4 regions of the Pseudomonas sp. P9_31 genome follow, and region 4 is predicted to be linked to each of the others. Evidence: predicted binding sites of a transcription regulator. Region 4 holds the regulator's gene; each other region holds the start of a gene.

Region 1 (4,806 bases), 2.1 Mb from region 4:
CGTCCACCAGGTTGCAGTACAGCTCATCGAAATACTGGGGCTTTTTACGCAGGGCCGCGGCGAAGCTGTTGCCGGCCGCGACTTCCTGTTTCACCTCGTCCACCAGCTTGCGCATGTTCGGGTTATCGAAGCCTTCGCCGATGATATCGAACGATTGCAGCAGCGGTACGCCGGCTTTCATCATGGTCGCCATCTGCCGGGTAAACAGGGCAATGTCCAGGGGCTTGATGCGTTTGCCGGCACTGAAAATGGACGCGGACTTTTTCCGCACCTTGCCCGGGTTGATGCCCTGCTTGCGCAATTGAGCCTTGATCAGCGCGGGATTTTGCCCGGTCAACTCGCCGGTCATTTTCGCGCCTTTGCGATCCGTGCCCTCCCAGGCATACACGCTGATTTTCGCTGCTTTGACCGCCATATTCAGTCCTTGGTGACCCGGTTGATTTCTTCAAGGCTGGTGATGCCTTGCATGGCCTTGAGCAGGCCCGAAGTGCGCAGGTCATTGAAGCCGTCCTTGCGCATCTGGAGGTCGATTTCCAGTGAGTTGCCTTCGGCCATGATCAGCCGTTGCAAATCCGGTGTGTTCTTGACCACTTCATAAATGCCTACTCGCCCTTTGTAACCGTTGTTGCACTGATCGCAACCGACCGGTTCATAGATCGTGAACGAGCCGATGCGTTCCTCGGGGAAGCCTTCCTTGAGCAGCGCCTCGCGGGGAATTTCGATGGGTTTCTTGCAATGACTGCACAGTTTGCGCGCCAGGCGCTGGGCGATGATCAGGCTGACCGAGGTCGCGATGTTGAAGCCCTGAACCCCCATGTTGTGCAGGCGGGTCAGGGTTTGCGAAGCGCTGTTGGTGTGCAGGGTGGAAAGCACCATGTGCCCGGTTTGGGCGGCCTTGATGGCGATTTCGGCGGTTTCGAGGTCGCGAATTTCACCGACCATGATCACGTCCGGGTCCTGGCGCAGAAACGAGCGCAGCGCCTGGGCGAAATCCATTCCCTGCCTGGGATTGACGTTGACCTGGTTGATGCCTTCCATATTGATTTCTACCGGGTCTTCGGCAGTGGAGATGTTGATGTCGACGGTGTTGAGGATGTTCAGACCGGTATAGAGCGACACGGTCTTGCCTGAGCCGGTGGGGCCGGTCACCAGGATCATCCCCTGTGGCTGCTTGAGGGCGGCCATGTACAGGTCTTTCTGGTCGGGCTCATAGCCGAGGGCGTCGATGCCCATTTGGGCACTGGATGGGTCGAGGATCCGGATCACCACTTTCTCGCCCCACAGGGTCGGCAGGGTGTTGACCCGGAAGTCGATGGACTTGCTTTTGGACAAGCGCATCTTGATTCGCCCGTCCTGGGGTTTGCGCCGTTCGGAGATGTCGAGGCTGGCCATGACTTTCAGCCGGGAAGCGATGCGATTGGCCAGTTGTGTCGGTGGCTTGGCGACCTCATGCAGGATGCCATCGGTGCGCATCCGCACGCGGTAGGTTTTTTCGTAGGGCTCGAAATGCAGGTCGGAAGAACCGCTCTTGATCGCATCGAGCAACATCTTGTGGACGAAGCGCACCACGGGCGCGTCATCGGTATCTTGCCCTGCGATGGAATCCTGTTTCTGGTCATCGACCGACTCGATGTCCAGGCCGTCGAGGTCGACATCGGCCATGTCTTCCAGGCCGGTGGAGTGGTTGTCGAAGAATTTCTCGATGGCATCATTGAGCTTGTCTTCCTCCACCAGGATGGCTTCGGTGCTCAGCCCGGTGCTGAACTGGATGTCATTGATGGCCTGGTGATTGGTCGGGTCGGAAATCCCCACGAACAGCTTGTTGCCACGCCGCCAGAGAGGCAGGGCGTGGTGCTGACGGATCAGCTTTTCGCTGACCAGCCCACGGGGTTGGGTTTCCTTGTCCAGGCAATTGAGGTCCAGCAGGGCCATGCCGAAATGATCTGAAGCGACTTCGGCGACCTGCCAGCTTTTCAGCAGTTTGTTCTGCACCAGATAGCTGACGAAGGAGATTCGACTGCGTTGGGCTTGCTGATACGCCTGTTGCGCACTTTGGTCAGTGATCAGCTCGGCCAGTACCAATTGCTTGGCCAGACCGCTAAGGGCGATGTCATTCATTGGGATTCCGGACGCAGACGGTTAATGACTTATAGCCTAGTCAAGCAGTGGAACCAAACCCGCCGGGGTAAGGTGACAAAAAGTGTCAGATAGTGCGGATTATGGGGATAGGAAAGGTCTTGGCGTTGATCTCGCGCCCCGTCAGCAGGGGGGAGGGGCGGTTGGCATGGGCTGTGCTGTGCCTTGTTCAGATCATGAGATTTCGACTCATGCATGGAGCCTGTCTATGAAAAATCAAAATGGTTTTACCTTGATCGAACTGCTGATCGTCGTGGCGATCATCGGGATTCTGGCGACGTTTGCGTTGCCGCAGTATTCGAAGTATCAAGCGCGGGCGAAGGTCACTGCGGCGCTTGCAGAAATCTCGGCACTGAAGGTGCCTTTCGAAGACATTATCAATCAAGGCACCGATCCTACCCTCGCGCTGATCGGCGGTACGGCGACCACAGGTAATTGCACGATTACGGCATCGGGTACTTCCTCTACCGGTGTGGGCAGTATTGGTTGCACGATCCTCAATGCTCCAGGGCCGGTGCTCAGCAAAACCATTACGCTCTCGCGTACGCTCACCGGTGGCTGGACATGCGCCACCACGGCTCTACAGGAATACGCGCCTAAAGGCTGCACCGGCGCCTGATCCATATTGCCAGGCATAGCCAATGCCCCGCTTCTCACGACGCGGGGCATTTTTTTTGTGGGTCATTTGAGGGCGATTCGGATAATCAGGAAAATCCCCGGCAATTCATTGCGTTAGGCCTGCGTTAAAACCCGCAAGTTGCATGTCGATAAACTCGAAGTCATGCATTTTGCATGATTCCGGAAATTATCATTTTTATTAAGTTATTGATTTTTAAGTGTTTGGTTTTATTTTCTCAGTTGGCACAGCGTTCGCAATATCCCTGTTAACCCTGCTGACAAGACACGCAGCAGACTTTCCAGAAGAACAGGAGTTACTCGTATGAAGAAGTTCGCTATTGCTGCCGCTACTGCTACCGCGCTGACCCTGACCATGGCCAACGCTGCATTTGCACAGACCATCCAGACCACCCAGTCCCCTATGGTGCTGGCTGCCGGTGAAGTGACCAAAGCCAAAGAAGCTACTTCCGATACCTGGATCACGACCAAAGTCAAAGCAGACCTGGTGACCGAAAAAGGCATCCCGGGCACCGACATCAAAGTCGAAACCAACAAAGGCGTAGTGTCACTGTCGTCCACCGTTACGGTGACTGACGCTCAGAAAGCAACCGCCGTGGCCATCGCCAAGAAAATCAAAGGCGTCAAAGCGGTATCCGCTGACGGCCTGAAAGCCGAGTAAGGCAAGGCTTCTCGCCTGGACCGGGAGAAGACGCGGCAGGCGGGCCGAGTCATACGCTTGTCGCTTTTTGAGAGTTCATGCGAACGGTCACAGGGACGTGGCCATTACAGGCCCCGACATTCGTGTCGGGGCCTGTTCTATTGGGAGCAACGCAAAAACAACTGTGGGAGCGGGCTTGCTCGCGAATGCGGTATGCCAGTCAACATTGATGCCGACTGACACACCACATTCACGAGCAAGCCCGCTCCCACTTTGACTGATACCCACATTGAATTGTGGCGGGTTCAATTACCGCGTTTGCTGATGATCTGCACCAACCGGTTGCCTTCAAAGCGCAGGTACTGGTACATCCCGCTGTTGGGTCCGTAGGTCCATTCCTCGACCTGAAACTCTTCCCGTCGATTGGCGCTGCGCTTGTAGCCAAGCAGGTCACGGGCGACAGGCTCTCCGCATTTTTGCAACACTTCGCTGGACCTGTCCCCGACGCTGATCAGCTGGCTGCCGCAGCGCAGGGTATCGGCCGCAACGGCTTGGCCGGCGGCCAGCATCAAGACCAGATTCAGAAGCCAGCGCGCGCCCATCACTCGGCATCCAGGTGCATGGCCGTCACCACGCGGCCATCGCTTTCGGCCTCACCGAGGTTGGCGTCGATGAAGTACACGCGGTCATCGGCCAACTGCCCTTTGTCCACCAGGTAGTCCTTGATGCTGCTGGCCCGCTCTTGTCCCAGTTGGCGCAACAGCACCTCGCTGGAGCTCCAGAAGTCGATCACGCTTTCACGCATTTTTTTGCTGCGCTCTTCCTTGCCCAGGTCCTTCCATTCGGCGGGTGGCTGGATTTTGAGACGCGTGCGGTAGATCCCTTCAAGCAGTGGGCTTTTCTCGTTGTCCGGCACGTTCAGCAATGAGGCCTGGGCCGGCACTTTGTCTCCGCGGCGCTGGAGCATTTTGTAGTAGTTGTACTGGTATTCCCGTTCCAGGCGTTGCTCGGCGAGCAGCGGGCCGTCGCTGCTCTTGGCGGCGGTGCCTTCGATTTCCAGGCGCAGGGCCGGACGCTCCTTGAGCGCTTGGGACAGTTTGATCAGTGTCGCTTCGGCTTCCTTGCTCAAGTCGCTTGAACCCGGAGCAAACGCCACGGTACCCAGGTCCTCTGAACCACCGCCGCTGACCAGCCCGCCGATCATTTTGAACGGAGCCGCGGCCGCCTTCACGATCAGATTGCGCAGGGTCTGCCAGATGATCGGCATGATGCTGAACTGCGGGTTGTTCAGGTCGCCGCTCACCGGCAGCTCGATGGAAATCTTGCCGTCGACATCCTTGAGCAAGGCAATCGCCAGTTTCAGCGGCAGGCTTACGGCATCCGGACTGTCGACT
Region 2 (4,806 bases), 940 kb from region 4:
GGGTGATGGCGCTGGACGGCGTAATCCAGACCACCGAAGCCGACGAGTTCATCTACCACGAAATGCTTACCCACGTGCCGATCCTCGCCCATGGCACCGCCAAGCGCGTGCTGATCATCGGCGGTGGCGACGGCGGCATGCTGCGTGAAGTGGCCAAGCACCGCAGCGTCGAGCACATCACCATGGTCGAGATCGACGGCACCGTGGTCGACATGTGCAAGGAATTCCTGCCGAACCACTCCAAGGGTGCGTTCGATGATCCACGCCTGAACCTGGTGATCGACGACGGCATGCGTTTTGTTGCCACCACCACCGAAAAGTTCGACGTGATCATTTCCGACTCCACCGATCCGATCGGTCCGGGCGAAGTGCTGTTCTCCGAAAACTTCTACCAGGCTTGCCGTCGCTGCCTGAACGAAGGCGGCATTCTGGTGACCCAGAACGGCACCCCGTTCATGCAGATCGAAGAAGTCAAAACCACCGCCGGCCGCCTGCGCAGCCTGTTCCCGGACTGGCACTTCTATCAGGCGGCCGTGCCGACCTACATCGGCGGCGCGATGACCTTCGCCTGGGGCGCGACCGATACCGCCTATCGCAAGTTGTCCCGCGAAACCTTGCAACAGCGTTTCGCTGGCAGCGGCATCATCACCCGCTACTACAACCCGGAAATCCACATCGGTGCGTTCGCCTTGCCGCAATACGTGCTGCAAGCGGTGAACAAACCCAGCAACGACTAAATCCTGCGCATAACCTCTGTGGGAGCTAGCCTGCTCGCGAAGACGGTCTTCCAGTCAATAGAGATGTCGACTGACACACCGCTTTCGCGAGCAGGCTCGCTCCCACAATGCCGTCTACTTTTCATACTTTGCGGTGTAATCCGTTTGAACGATCAGTCAGTGCCAAAGTCCAGATAGTTGTAAGCCCCTTTGCGGGGTTATCGAGGAGGCACCGATGCAAAAGTGGAAAATCACTTTCGTGGATGATCACGGTGAAACAGTCGACGAACTCTTCGAGTGCGAGGAATGCCCGAACAGCGAGCAAGCCGCCAAACTCATTCGCGCCCGGCGCCTACCGGTCGCTGCCGAACTGGACCTCAACGATCTGGAGGGTCGTACCGATGATCCGACCGTCAAAAGTCTGAAATCCCAGTACAGCATTGAAATCCTCGGTATTACCCCGATCTGATACACCTCTTGTCACATTCACCACCAGACCTTGGCAGCGGCTCTGTCTTGGGGCTACTCTGCAAGCGAGATCAGCGAATGACTCGCTAAGGTCTGGTCTTGTCAGCTACATGCTTGTTTCCCGTCGGCAACCTCTGTTGTCGTATCGCTCTCGCCAATCGGTTGAAAGTGCAGGGAATACGGAAAGTCTATCCATCAGTCTGAGGGGGACGTTTCATGAGCACAGCCTATCAAGAAGACATCAGCAGCAGCGTGCTGCGCCGCATGAAAGAAGGCGGTTTCGACTTTTCACGATTCCACCCCATCGAGTTCTACGCCATTTTCCCGGACGAGGAGCGGGCACGCAGGGCGGCAGGTCATTTTTGTGGTGAGTCCTTGAATGCCCAGATCAGCGTGCGCGACGACGGTGCGTGGTATCTGGAACTGAGCAAAGTGATGTACGCCACCTACGACGGGATCGGCGACTTTGAGCAGGACTTCGAGGCGGTGGTCGAACCTTTGGGCGGTATCATCGAAGGATGGGGCGTCAAGCAGGAGGTACGAGGGCTACTCGCATAACCTTATGAACAAGCGACAACACTCAGCAACGGCTGACCTTCGGGTTGGCCGTTTTCGTTTGTGGGGGGTGAAAAGGATCTTTTGATCTTGCTTTTATTTCACGACATTTCAAACGGACAAAAAAAAGCCACCTAAACAAGTGGCTAAAAGGGAAGAGCGATAAGTTTTGCAGCGAATGCCCGAATTATCCGCATCTCCCCCCCGAGCGGTGAAATCAACTCTGACTATGCTGCTGATAGGCGACAGCATTGCTTCGCCATGAAGCGGGGGCGATCAGGTTGGGACATTTACTGCACGGATTTGGTGCGGTGCGTGTGGCGCTATTATCCAACTGATTGATATCAAAGCGTTTATGCCGATGGCACGGGCCTTGCGAAGGCCTGGATGTCCGGGTGACAAGGAGTACGGCATGATCCGCACCTATTTTGATGAGATGTACGATGCCGGCGGCCAGGTCCGCCCGCATTATCGGGAGTTTTCCCGTTGGCTGGCCGAAACGCCTGACGAGCTTCTGGCACAACGGCGACGCGAGGCCGATCTGTTATTTCATCGTGCCGGGATTACATTCACGCTCTATGGTGATGAGCAGGGGACAGAGCGCCTGATTCCCTTTGACACCATTCCCCGCAGTATCCCCGCCAGTGAATGGCGGGTCGTCGAGCGCGGCTGCATTCAGCGGGTCAAGGCATTGAACATGTTCCTTGCCGACCTCTATCACGAGCAGCGCATCATCAAGGCCGGCATCATCCCGGCCGAGCAAGTGCTGGCCAACGAGCAATACCAGTTGGCGATGCAAGGGCTGGATCTGCACCGCGATATCTATTCGCACATTTCCGGTGTCGACCTGGTGCGCGATGGTGACGGCACGTACTACGTGCTCGAAGACAATCTTCGTACCCCCAGTGGCGTGAGCTACATGCTCGAAGACCGCAAGATGATGATGCGCCTGTTCCCCGAGTTGTTCTCGGCCCAGCGCATCGCACCAATCGACCACTATCCGAACCTGTTGCTCGACACCCTGAAAAGCTCCAGCCCGATCGACAACCCGAGTGTGGTGGTGCTGACGCCAGGGCGCTTCAACAGCGCATTTTTCGAGCATGCGTTTCTGGCCCGGGAAATGGGCGTTGAACTGGTGGAAGGCGCGGACCTGTTCGTGCGCGACGACAAGGTGTTCATGCGCACCACGGACGGGCCGAAAGCGGTCGATGTGATCTATCGTCGCCTCGACGATGCCTTCCTCGATCCGCTGGCGTTCAACCCGGACTCGATGCTTGGCGTGCCAGGGCTGCTGTCGTCCTATCGCTCCGGCAACGTGGTGCTGGCGAATGCCATCGGTACCGGGGTCGCGGACGACAAGTCGGTGTATCCCTTCGTCACGGACATGATTCGTTTCTACCTGGATGAAGAGCCAATCCTGAAGAACGTGCCGACGTGGCAGTGTCGTAATCCCTCTGAACTGTCCCATGTCTTGGCCAATCTTCCAGAGCTGGTGGTCAAGGAAACCCAGGGTTCCGGCGGTTACGGAATGCTGGTGGGGCCGGCGGCGACGGCGGCGGAAATCGAGTCTTTCCGCGAGCGGATCAAAGCCAAGCCCCACGCGTACATCGCCCAACCGACGTTGTCTTTATCGACCTGTCCGACCTTTGTCGAAAACGGCATTGCTCCACGCCACATCGACCTGCGTCCGTTTGTATTGTCTGGCCGCGAAACCCGGGTTGTGCCCGGCGGTTTGACCCGTGTCGCCTTGCGTGAAGGCTCCCTGGTGGTGAATTCCTCCCAGGGCGGCGGAACCAAGGACACCTGGGTGGTCGAGGATTGAAGGAAGCCTGCCATGTTAAGTAGAACTGCCTCGGATCTGTATTGGATGTCGCGTTACCTGGAGCGGGCGGAAAACCTCGCACGGATGCTCGACATCAGTTATTCGCTGTCGCTGATGCCCCAGGACGGTCGTGGCGACGGCTTGCACGAACTTGCCATGCCGTTGCTGATCACCGGCACCCTGGATGATTACCTGGAGCGCCACGGCGATTTGCATGCCGAACGGCTGCTGCATTTCTTCGCTCTGGATGCGGCTAACCCGGCGAGTATCTACAGTTGCCTCGGTGCCGCGCGAGCCAGTGCCCATGCGGTGCGTGGGCGAATCACCGCCGACATGTGGGAAAACATCAACGCCACCTGGCTGGAAATTCGCGGGATCGCCGAGCAGGGCTTGAGTCGCTACGGCATGAGCCGTTTTTGTGAGTGGATCAAGGAGCGTTCCCACCTGTTCCGCGGCGCGTCCTACGGCACGATCATGCGTAACGACGCGTTTCGGTTCATTCGTCTGGGTACCTTTATCGAAAGGGCTGACAACACCTTGCGCCTGCTCGACGCCCGTTACGAAATGGCCGGCGATCAGGCCGAAGCGGTCAGCGACGGCACGGCCCACGCCTACTACCAGTGGAGCGCCTTGCTGCGGGCTTTGTCGTCGTTCGAGGCTTACACCGAGATCTACCGCGATGCCCCCGGCGCCCGGCATGTGGCCGAGCTGTTGCTGCTGCGCGCCGACGTGCCGCGATCCCTGCGGGCCTGCACCGAAGAAATCGACCAGATCCTTGCCCAATTGCCGGGGGCCAATGGCCGTCCTGCGCAGCGTTTGGCGGCGGAGATGGACGCGCGCCTGCGTTACACCGGTATCAACGAAATCCTCGACGAAGGCCTGCACGCCTGGCTGACCGAGTTCATCCCGCTGGTGCGCCAGTTGGGCAACGCCATTCACAGTTCCTACCTGGAGGCTGCATGAGACTTTCCATTAGCCACGAGACCACCTATCACTATGAAGATCAGGTGCGGGCGAGCATCCAGTACCTGCGACTGACCCCTCACGACAGCGAGCGCCAGCATGTGCTCAGCTGGCAGCTCGACCTGCCGCGCCCGGTACGCGCGCAACTCGATCCGTTCGGCAACATTCTGCATGTGCTGACCCTGGACGAACCCCACGAGGCAATCATCATCGGTGCCCGTGGCCAGGTGGACATCGACGAATTGCGCGAAGCCGAGCATGAGAGCCAGTCGGCGCTGCCGT
Region 3 (4,806 bases), 1.4 Mb from region 4:
CCACCCCGTGCCAGAAACTCTTCCATGGCCTTGGCCAGGGCGTCGCGTTCCTTGTTCTTGGCTTCGACACTCGGCAGCTCATCGACCGATACCGCAGCCTTGGCCTTGCCTTTGGCAGTCGGAACGGGTGCATCACCGCCGTCGTCTTCAGCGACGTCTTCTGCCGCCGCTTCAAGGCCTTCTTCGGTTTCGTCGTCGTCGCCTACTTCGAGGTCGTCGTTTTCCAGATCATCGTCGCTCATGTTCTACCTCATGACTTGCGAAAAGCAGATTAGTTATAGCCCAGCTTTGCCATCTGTCGAAGGCTGCTGGAAAAAATTCAACCACCGCTGGTGACCAGCGGTTTATGCCTCTTCACCGTGCACGGTGGCGAGGACTTTGCGGGCACCGCCATGATCACGGTGCTCGCCCAGATAAACACCTTGCCAGGTCCCCAACGCCAGTCGGCCTGCCGAGATCGGCAAACTGAGCTGACAGCCAAGCACGCTGGCCTTGAAGTGCGCCGGGAGGTCGTCCAGGCCTTCGTCGTTATGCTCATAGCCGTCTGTTCCTTGTGGGATCAGACGATTGAAAAATCGTTCGAAGTCGCGACGTACCGCCGGATCGGCGTTCTCGTTGATGGTCAACGACGCCGAGGTATGCTGCAGCCACAAATGCAACAGACCGACCCGACACGCCTTGAGTTCAGGCAAGCCGGCGAGTAACTCGTCCGTTACCAGATGAAAGCCCCGGGGCCGTGCCCGCAAGGTAATCAGAGTCTGTTGCCACATACAGTTCTCCGCACGTTCGGGGCGCATTCTAGCGCGCTCTGGGAAAAAACAAAGGCCCTAATATTCCTTCAATCGTGTAAGCCATTGGCCGCAGAAAAACGCCCGTTGTAAACGCCCCTGAACGCGTATGAAAAAACCTTTCAGCCCGTCCTTCACTGATAAATTCAAGACAAAAAAATGCCCGGCAAGCCGGGCATTTTTTTATAGGCGTGCTTACAAGTTGTAGCCGCGTTCGTTGTGGAGCGCCAGATCGATGCCAACCGCCTCTTCTTCCTCGGTGACACGCAGACCCATGACGGCGTCCAGCACCTTGAGGATGATGAAGGTGACGATCGCGGTGTAGATCACCGTGAAGCCGACGCCTTTGCACTGAATCCAGACTTGAGCCGCGATGTCGGTGACGGTGCCGAAGCCACCCAGGGACGGTGCCGCGAACACACCCGTCAGGATCGCGCCAAGGATACCGCCGATACCGTGTACGCCGAAGGCGTCCAGGGAATCGTCATAACCGAGTTTGCGTTTCAGGGTAGTGGCGCAGAAGAAGCACACCACGCCTGCTGCCAGACCGATCACCAGAGCGCCCATCGGGCCCACGGTGCCAGCCGCCGGAGTGATTGCAACCAGACCGGCCACCACACCCGAAGCGATACCCAGTGCGCTTGGCTTGCCGTGAGTGATCCACTCGGCAAACATCCAGCCCAGCGCCGCAGCAGCGGTGGCGATCTGAGTGACCAGCATCGCCATGCCGGCAGTGCCGTTGGCGGCCGCAGCGGAACCGGCGTTGAAGCCGAACCAGCCGACCCACAACATCGCAGCACCCATCAAGGTGTAACCGAGGTTGTGCGGCGCCATTGGAGTGGTCGGGAAGCCTTTACGCTTGCCGAGTACCAGGCAAGCGATCAAACCGGCCACACCCGCGTTGATGTGCACCACGGTGCCGCCGGCGAAGTCCAGAACGCCCCAGTCCCACAACAGGCCACCGTTGCCGCTCCAGACCATGTGCGCGATTGGCGCATAGACCAGGGTGAACCAGATGCCCATGAAGATCAGCATGGCGGAGAACTTCATCCGCTCGGCGAAGGCGCCGACGATCAGCGCCGGGGTAATGATGGCGAAGGTCATCTGGAAGGTGACGAACACCGCCTCAGGGAACAGCGCCGCAGGCCCGGTCAGACTCGCAGGCGTGATACCGGCGAGGAAGGCCTTGTTCAGGCTCCCGAAGAACGAGTTGAAGTTGATGACGCCCTGTTCCATGCCGGTGGTGTCGAACGCGACGCTGTAGCCATAAATGACCCACAGAACGCTGATCAGACCGGTAATGGCGAAGCACTGCATCATCACGGAAAGAAGGTTTTTCGACCGAACCATGCCGCCGTAGAACAGCGCGAGGCCGGGAATGGTCATGAACAGCACCAGGGCTGTCGAGGTCATCATCCAGGCGGTGTCGCCGGAGTTGAGGACTGGGGCCGCCACTTCGTCTGCCGCCATGGCCAGGCCGGGCATTACGAGGGACAACAGGGCTCCTAGCCCTGCGATTTTACGCAGAGTCATATTGTTTTCTCCTGGGGCGTTGGGTTTGTGGCGGCTTAGATTGCGTCGGTATCGGTTTCGCCGGTACGGATGCGAATCGCCTGTTCCAGATTGACCACGAAGATCTTGCCGTCACCGATCTTGCCGGTGTTGGCAGCCTTGGTTATCGCCTCGATAACCCGATCCAGATCCTTGTCGTCAATGGCGACATCGATCTTCACCTTGGGCAGAAAATCGACCACGTACTCCGCGCCGCGATACAGCTCGGTATGACCCTTCTGCCGACCGAAGCCTTTGACCTCAGTAACGGTAATGCCCTGCACGCCGATCTCGGACAGCGACTCGCGCACGTCGTCCAGTTTGAACGGCTTGATGATGGCAGTGACTAGCTTCATGAAAACTCTCTCCCGAATTGGTGGACTTGCCCCAGGAAAACAAACCCGACTCAAGTCTAAGCGCAGTGCCTGGCTTTGTAACGCATCGTCGGCCTTACCTGCCCGTCCGACGCCAGCTAACCACTCCGCACGAAACTTCCCCCGTTCCGCTTGGCGCACTGCATTCGTCACAGCGACTGCATCAGTGCATGGGTCACCAGCGACTAAGCAGAAAGCTTGCCATCTATCCAAAACCCATTGATTTCAATACCTTGGCCGCTGCCGCAGGTCCCTCCAGCCGATTGACGCAACGGTTACGCACAAAAACAGTGCGGCGCCATCCACCCGCATGCGCGAAAAGCGTGCATCGCAGCCGCCGAGATTGACTATAGACACTGCGTGATACACTGCCCGCCATTGTTGACAGGACATTTCCCATGCTCGCGCCCAAAGACTTCCTCGACGCCCTGAGCGGCACCGCCTCCCGCCTCTTCAGCGGCGACACCCCACTGCCAAAAAGCGAAATCGAAAGCCAGTTCAAAGCTTTGTTGCAGAGCGGCTTCAGCAAGCTGGATCTGGTGAGCCGGGAAGAATTCGATAGCCAGATGGTTGTGCTGGCACGAACCCGCGCACGGCTGGAGAGCCTGGAAGCGAAAGTGGCGGAGCTGGAAGCGAAGCTCAATCCACCGACTGAATAACCCCACCGATCCCACTGTGAAACCCAATCCACTGTGGGAGCGAGCCTGCTCGCGATAAGGTCGGAACGACCTTCAGATTCAACTGTAGGAGCTGCCGAAGGCTGCGATCTTTTGATCTTTAAGCGCTCAAAAATCCAAGCACCTTCCTACAACAAAACCACCGCCGTCCGATTGCGTCGTAAGGCCTCCAGTTTCTATGCTCATCCCCAGCTGAATGTTCAGCTCTGGGTTTGGCGACCCGGAAAACCACAACGCATCGCGACCGCATTCGACCGAGAAATTTGCTCTCATCTCGAATTATGGCGGCTATGCGTGGGAGACCTTCGGGTCTGCCGGTTTGGTGCGTTACCGGTTCGCCAACCCCCGCATGGCTGCCACCCTTTTCGTTTGGCGACGATCAGAGGCAGTTTTCTTCATCGCACCTTGAGAACTGCACCATGAACGAAAACTATCTAATCCCTCACGTCTTCACCCGCCACAAACTCCACCTCCACGCCCTTCTCATAGAAAACCAACCCTGGTTCAGCGCTCGCGACCTCGGCCGCTTACTCAGGCTATTCCTGGACGAACGAGCACTACGCAAACTCGATCCCGACCAACACCAGAACTTGCAGATGTTCATCCACGGCACCGTCGAAAACACCCTGCTAATCAGCGAATCCGGCGTCTACGCATTGCTGGTCTACCACTACTGCCCCGAATACCGAGGCCTGCGCGAATGGCTGACCCACGACGTAGTGCCAACCCTTAGAGACGCTCAGCAACTCACCTCAACCGAACGCCCGATTCTGAGCCTGCTGAATTGGCCGCAGATGTCGTTGAGTTTGCTGCACTGGAATAACCAGCCGTGGATTCGGTTGCAGGATGTTCCGCAACTGCTGCCGAATGAGGAACGACCACGGAGTACGGTCAATGCTCCGTGGTGGAAGCGTGCTTCGCGGGTGCTGCAGTCTTTTTAAGTACCCGAAGCTCAACCACGCTCGATTTCGGCTTTACGCAGATCGTAGGTCGATTGCAGGTTTAGCCAGAAATCGGGCGTGGTGTTCAGGTAAATGGAAAGCCTCTCGGCAAGATCAGGGCCTACACCGCTCTCCTGCATCACAAGGGCACTCACCTCATCTCCAACCTCAGTCAACGAGCTAGCCAAACCAGCCGCCGTAATGCCCATTGGCTTAAGAAACTCCTTTTCAAGGATTTCGCCAGGATGAATCGGCCGCATTCCAGAATTGCTCATTTCCCCCTCCTGAGGGCTTGATCAGCCGTGATCATAAGTAGCCACTTCGATCCGACAAGGGTGTCTATGCGTTTTCACCGAAGTCCTTCATCTATCCAGGCCCGATCCTACAAAAAACAGCTCTCGCAGTTGATTACACCCAAATACCAGCCGCGACATACCGTTGTAGCAGCTGGCGGAGCCTGCGTTCGGCTGCGCAG
Region 4 (4,806 bases):
TGCTGCGTGCGGGAGTAATGTAATGAGCACGGACCTGCTGCAACGCGGCAAACAGATCAAACTGGCGGTATTCGACGTCGACGGCGTGCTGACCGACGGGCGCCTGTACTTCCTCGAAGACGGTAGCGAATTCAAGACCTTCAACACCCTCGACGGCCAGGGCATCAAGATGTTGATGGCCGCCGGCGTGCAGACCGCTATCATCAGCGGTCGCAAGACGCCGGTGGTCGAGCGGCGAGCGAAGAACCTCGGCATTCCACATCTGTTCCAGGGCCGGGAAGACAAACTGGTGGTGCTCGACGGGCTTCTTGCCCAGCTCAACCTAAGCTATGAACAAGTGGCCTACCTCGGCGACGACCTGCCAGACCTGCCGGTGATTCGCCGTGTTGGCCTGGGCATGGCGGTGGCCAACGCTGCCAGCTTCGTGCGCGAACATGCCCATGGCATCACCCAGGCCCGTGGTGGCGAAGGCGCCGCTCGTGAATTCTGCGAATTGATCCTGCGCGCCCAAGGCCATCTCGATGCGGCCAACGCCGCATACCTGTGAGCCCATCATGCTGAGCAAAAAGATTCGCAACATTCTGATATTCGGTTGCATCGCAGCGCTGTTCGCTGCGGTCGGCTACTGGAACATCAGCCCGGAACGCTTCCTCGACAAGCCGGTGGCGCCTGTCGATGAAGCGGCGATCGACTATTACGCGATCCACGCCCACAGCGTGCAGTACTTGCCGGACGGCAAATTGCAGTACGAAATGACGTCCGACAAGGTCGAACACCTGAAAGCGACCGAAGTGACGTTGCTGACCAATCCTGACCTGAACATGTTTCGCGGCACCGAGTTCCCCTGGCACGTCCAGAGCGAGCGCGGCGAAGTCAACCCGGACGGCACTCAGGTCGAGCTGATTGACTCGGTACGTATCACGCGCTTCGACGAAAAAAACCGCAAAACCCTGATTACCAGCACCCGTATGACCGTGTTCCCGCAGCAGCAATATGCGCAGACCGATCAACCCGTTAGAATCGACGGCGCCGGCGGTGTATCGACAGGCAACGGAATGAAAGCGTACTTGAAAGAGAGCAGGATACACCTGCTATCGAACGTAAGAGGACAGTATGAGGCTCGTTAAAACTCTCCCTATTTTGCTCAGTCTGGGCGCAGCACTGGGAAGCGTGAGCGCCTGGGCTCTGCCGAACGATCAAGAGCAGCCTATCCGCATTCAGGCCGACGACGCCCAACTGGACGACAAGAATGGCGTTGCCACCTATAAAGGTGACGTGATCATCACCCAGGGCTCGATGAAGGTCACCGGCAACACCGTGACCATCACCCGCACCCCGACCGGCGACATCGACGTGGTGACTTCGGTGGGCAACCTCGCCTACTTCGAGCAACTCCAGACCCAGGGCGACACCAAGCCTGTTCAGGGTTGGGGTGTGACTATCCAGTACCACGCTTCGCAGAACCGCGTCGTGCTGATCGATCGCGCGAAAGTCATCGATAAGGACAACAACACCACTCAGGGCGAGAAAATCGTCTACGACACGGTCAAGAAGCTTGCGAGCGCCGGCCGCGCCACCGGCAACAAGGTCACCGAGCAGCGTCCGCGCATCGATATGGTGATCCAGCCGAAGAAGAAAACCGACGAGCAGAAGGCCCAGTAATGGCAACTCTGAAAGCTCAGCATCTGGCCAAGAGCTACAAGAGCCGCCAGGTCGTGCGTGACGTCAGCCTGTCCATCGACAGTGGTCAGATTGTCGGCCTGCTTGGCCCCAACGGCGCCGGCAAGACGACTTGCTTCTACATGATCGTCGGCCTGGTACAGGCCGACCAGGGCCGCGTACTGATCGACGACCTGGACGTCAGCCACCAGCCTATGCATGGCCGTGCGAAGGCCGGTATCGGCTATCTTCCGCAAGAAGCGTCGATCTTCCGCAAGCTTTCGGTGGCCGACAACATCATGGCCATCCTCGAAACCCGCAAGGAACTCGACAAGGCCGGTCGCCGCAAAGAGCTGGAAAGCCTGCTGCAGGAATTCCACATCCACCACATCCGCGACAACCTCGGCATGAGCCTGTCCGGTGGTGAACGCCGCCGTGTGGAAATCGCCCGGGCATTGGCCACCAACCCGAAATTCATCCTCCTCGACGAACCCTTCGCCGGCGTGGACCCGATTTCGGTCGGCGACATCAAGCAGATCATCCATCACCTCAAGGCCAAAGGCATTGGCGTACTGATCACGGACCACAACGTCCGTGAAACCCTGGATATCTGCGAAACCGCCTACATCGTCAACGATGGTCAGCTGATCGCTGAAGGTGACTCCGCCACCATCCTGGCCAACCAACTGGTCAAGGAAGTGTATCTGGGCCACGAGTTCCGCCTGTAAGCACTGAGGTGTCTGGCTGATTGTCCGAGCGCTTGTCTCGATAAAAATCAATAGGTTTTTATTGTTACAGCGCTCTAGGCAAACGCTGCAGTTTCGGGCATATAATTTGCTTAAGTTTGGCGCTTCGGCGCCCTGTAGTGGATGGCGCATGTGCGCCGGCGAATAAGGTGTTAAGCCCCTGCCATGAAACCATCGCTAGTCTTGAGAATGGGCCAGCAGCTGACGATGACACCGCAGCTGCAACAGGCCATCCGCCTGCTCCAATTGTCGACCCTGGACCTGCAACAGGAAATCCAGGAGGCCCTGGAGTCCAATCCGATGCTCGAACGCCAGGAAGAAGGCGACGACTTCGATAACGCCGATCCCTTGGCCGACAAAGCCGAACAGCAACCCAACGCTGACATTCAGGAACCCTCCTATCAGGAAACCGCCCCGACGGTGGATAACCTCGAGGAAGGCGACTGGAACGAGCGCATTCCCAACGAACTGCCCGTCGACACGGCCTGGGAAGACGTCTACCAGACCAGCGCCAGCAGCCTGCCGAGCAACGATGACGACGAGTGGGATTTCACCACCCGCACATCGGCCGGTGAAAGCCTGCAAAGCCATTTGCTCTGGCAACTGAACCTGGCACCGATGTCCGACACCGATCGCCTCATCGCCGTAACCCTGATCGACTGCATCAACAATCAGGGCTACCTGGACGAAACCCTCGAGGAAATCCTCGAAGCCTTCGATCCGGAACTGGATATCGAACTGGACGAAATCGAAGCCGTCCTGCACCGCATCCAGCAATTCGAACCCGCCGGCATCGGCGCCCGCAACCTCGGCGAATGCCTGCTGCTGCAACTGCGCCAACTGCCCGCCAAGACCCCTTGGCTGGCCGAGGCCAAGCGCCTGGTCACCGATTACATCGACCTGCTCGGCAGCCGCGACTACAGCCAGCTGATGCGCCGCATGAAGCTTAAGGAAGATGAACTGCGCCAGGTGATCGAACTGGTCCAGAGCCTCAACCCGCGCCCGGGCTCGCAAATCGAGTCCACCGAAGCCGAATACGTCGTTCCCGACGTGATCGTGCGCAAGGACAACGAGCGCTGGCTGGTGGAGCTGAACCAGGAATCGGTACCACGCCTGCGGGTCAACGCCCAATACGCCGGTTTCGTGCGCCGCGCCGACACCAGCGCCGACAACACCTTCATGCGTAATCAGTTGCAGGAAGCTCGCTGGTTCATCAAGAGCCTGCAAAGCCGCAACGAAACCCTGATGAAAGTAGCCACCCAGATCGTCGAGCATCAACGCGGCTTTCTGGAGTACGGCGATGAAGCCATGAAGCCGTTGGTGCTGCATGACATCGCCGAAGCGGTGGGCATGCACGAATCGACGATTTCACGGGTGACCACGCAAAAATTCATGCATACCCCACGGGGCATCTATGAACTGAAATACTTTTTCTCCAGCCACGTCAGTACCTCCGAAGGCGGTGAATGCTCGTCCACAGCGATCCGCGCGATCATCAAAAAACTGGTTGCCGCGGAAAATCAGAAAAAGCCGTTGAGTGACAGCAAGATCGCTGGTTTACTGGAGGCACAAGGCATTCAGGTAGCCCGTCGCACCGTCGCCAAGTACCGCGAATCCCTGGGGATCGCGCCTTCCAGCGAACGGAAGCGGTTGATGTAGCCGCCGGGCTCGCCACAGCGTTCCAGTGGCAGGTATTTCTGCCTGCCGCTTTATGCACTGGCAACGAAGGAGAAGCTGTATGCAAGTCAACATCAGTGGACACCAACTGGAAGTGACCGAACCTCTGCGCACCTACATCGGCGAAAAACTCGACCGATTAGAGAGGCATTTCGACAAGATCACCAACGTGCAAATCACGCTGAACGTCGAAAAGCTGCTGCAAAAGATCGAAGCCACGCTGCATATCCCCGGCGGAGAAGTGGTCGCCAATGCCGAGCATACGGACATGTATGCCGCCATCGACCTGTTGACCGACAAGCTGGATCGCCAACTCAAAAAGCATAAGGAAAAGACCCAGAGCCTCCTCCAGGGCGCAACCGGTCGTTAACACCCCCAATCCATGATCCGACTTGAAAACATCCTGACCCCCGGCCGTTCCCAGGTGAACGTGCCGGGCGGCAGTAAAAAGAAAGCCCTCGAGCAAATTGCCAACCTGATCGCCCGGGAAGTGCCGGATCTGGAGATGCAAGATGTCTTCGAGGCTCTTGTTGCCCGTGAAAAACTCGGTTCCACCGGTTTTGGCAACGGCATCGCCATCCCCCACTGCCGCCTCAAGGGCTGCGAATCGCCCATCAGTGCCTTGATGCACCTGGATGCACCCATCGATTTCGACGCCATCGACGGCGCCCCGGTTGACCTGCTGTTCGTGCTGCTGGTCCCGGAAGCCGCCACCGATGCACAC

What was found. Region 4 encodes sigma-54, which starts transcription at its own class of promoters, with help from an activator protein. Its sites were predicted from a motif close to ANTGGCATNNANNTTGCTNT; they were not measured.
Positions count from the first base shown of each region.
Region 1: a site for sigma-54 is predicted at 2,279-2,298, ahead of QMK51_RS04590 (pilin). Genes of this name have one in related genera too.
Region 2: a site for sigma-54 is predicted at 2,100-2,119, ahead of QMK51_RS19375 (circularly permuted type 2 ATP-grasp protein). Genes of this name have one in related genera too.
Region 3: a site for sigma-54 is predicted at 2,900-2,919, ahead of glnK (P-II family nitrogen regulator). Genes of this name have one in related genera too.

Region 1 is NZ_CP125375.1:990,915-995,720, forward strand. It holds gene QMK51_RS04580 (type II secretion system F family protein) at 1-415, opposite strand, end outside; gene pilB (type IV-A pilus assembly ATPase PilB) at 418-2,118, opposite strand; gene QMK51_RS04590 (pilin) at 2,345-2,755, shown strand; gene QMK51_RS04595 (BON domain-containing protein) at 3,077-3,433, shown strand; gene QMK51_RS04600 (DUF2845 domain-containing protein) at 3,718-4,014, opposite strand; gene QMK51_RS04605 (DUF748 domain-containing protein) at 4,014-4,806, opposite strand, start outside.
Region 2 is NZ_CP125375.1:4,346,188-4,350,993, reverse strand. It holds gene speE (polyamine aminopropyltransferase) at 1-737, shown strand, start outside; gene QMK51_RS19385 (hypothetical protein) at 952-1,185, shown strand; gene QMK51_RS19380 (ribonuclease E inhibitor RraB) at 1,401-1,742, shown strand; gene QMK51_RS19375 (circularly permuted type 2 ATP-grasp protein) at 2,152-3,561, shown strand; gene QMK51_RS19370 (alpha-E domain-containing protein) at 3,574-4,524, shown strand; gene QMK51_RS19365 (transglutaminase family protein) at 4,521-4,806, shown strand, end outside.
Region 3 is NZ_CP125375.1:273,680-278,485, reverse strand. It holds gene sutA (transcriptional regulator SutA) at 1-242, opposite strand, end outside; gene QMK51_RS01185 (secondary thiamine-phosphate synthase enzyme YjbQ) at 345-770, opposite strand; gene QMK51_RS01180 (ammonium transporter) at 984-2,321, opposite strand; gene glnK (P-II family nitrogen regulator) at 2,357-2,695, opposite strand; gene QMK51_RS01170 (accessory factor UbiK family protein) at 3,112-3,372, shown strand; gene QMK51_RS01165 (Bro-N domain-containing protein) at 3,810-4,331, shown strand; gene QMK51_RS01160 (HigA family addiction module antitoxin) at 4,343-4,606, opposite strand.
Region 4 is NZ_CP125375.1:5,287,580-5,292,385, forward strand. It holds gene QMK51_RS23990 (KpsF/GutQ family sugar-phosphate isomerase) at 1-23, shown strand, start outside; gene QMK51_RS23995 (KdsC family phosphatase) at 23-547, shown strand; gene lptC (LPS export ABC transporter periplasmic protein LptC) at 555-1,127, shown strand; gene lptA (lipopolysaccharide transport periplasmic protein LptA) at 1,114-1,662, shown strand; gene lptB (LPS export ABC transporter ATP-binding protein) at 1,662-2,387, shown strand; gene QMK51_RS24015 (RNA polymerase factor sigma-54) at 2,571-4,064, shown strand; gene hpf (ribosome hibernation-promoting factor, HPF/YfiA family) at 4,144-4,452, shown strand; gene ptsN (PTS IIA-like nitrogen regulatory protein PtsN) at 4,465-4,806, shown strand, end outside.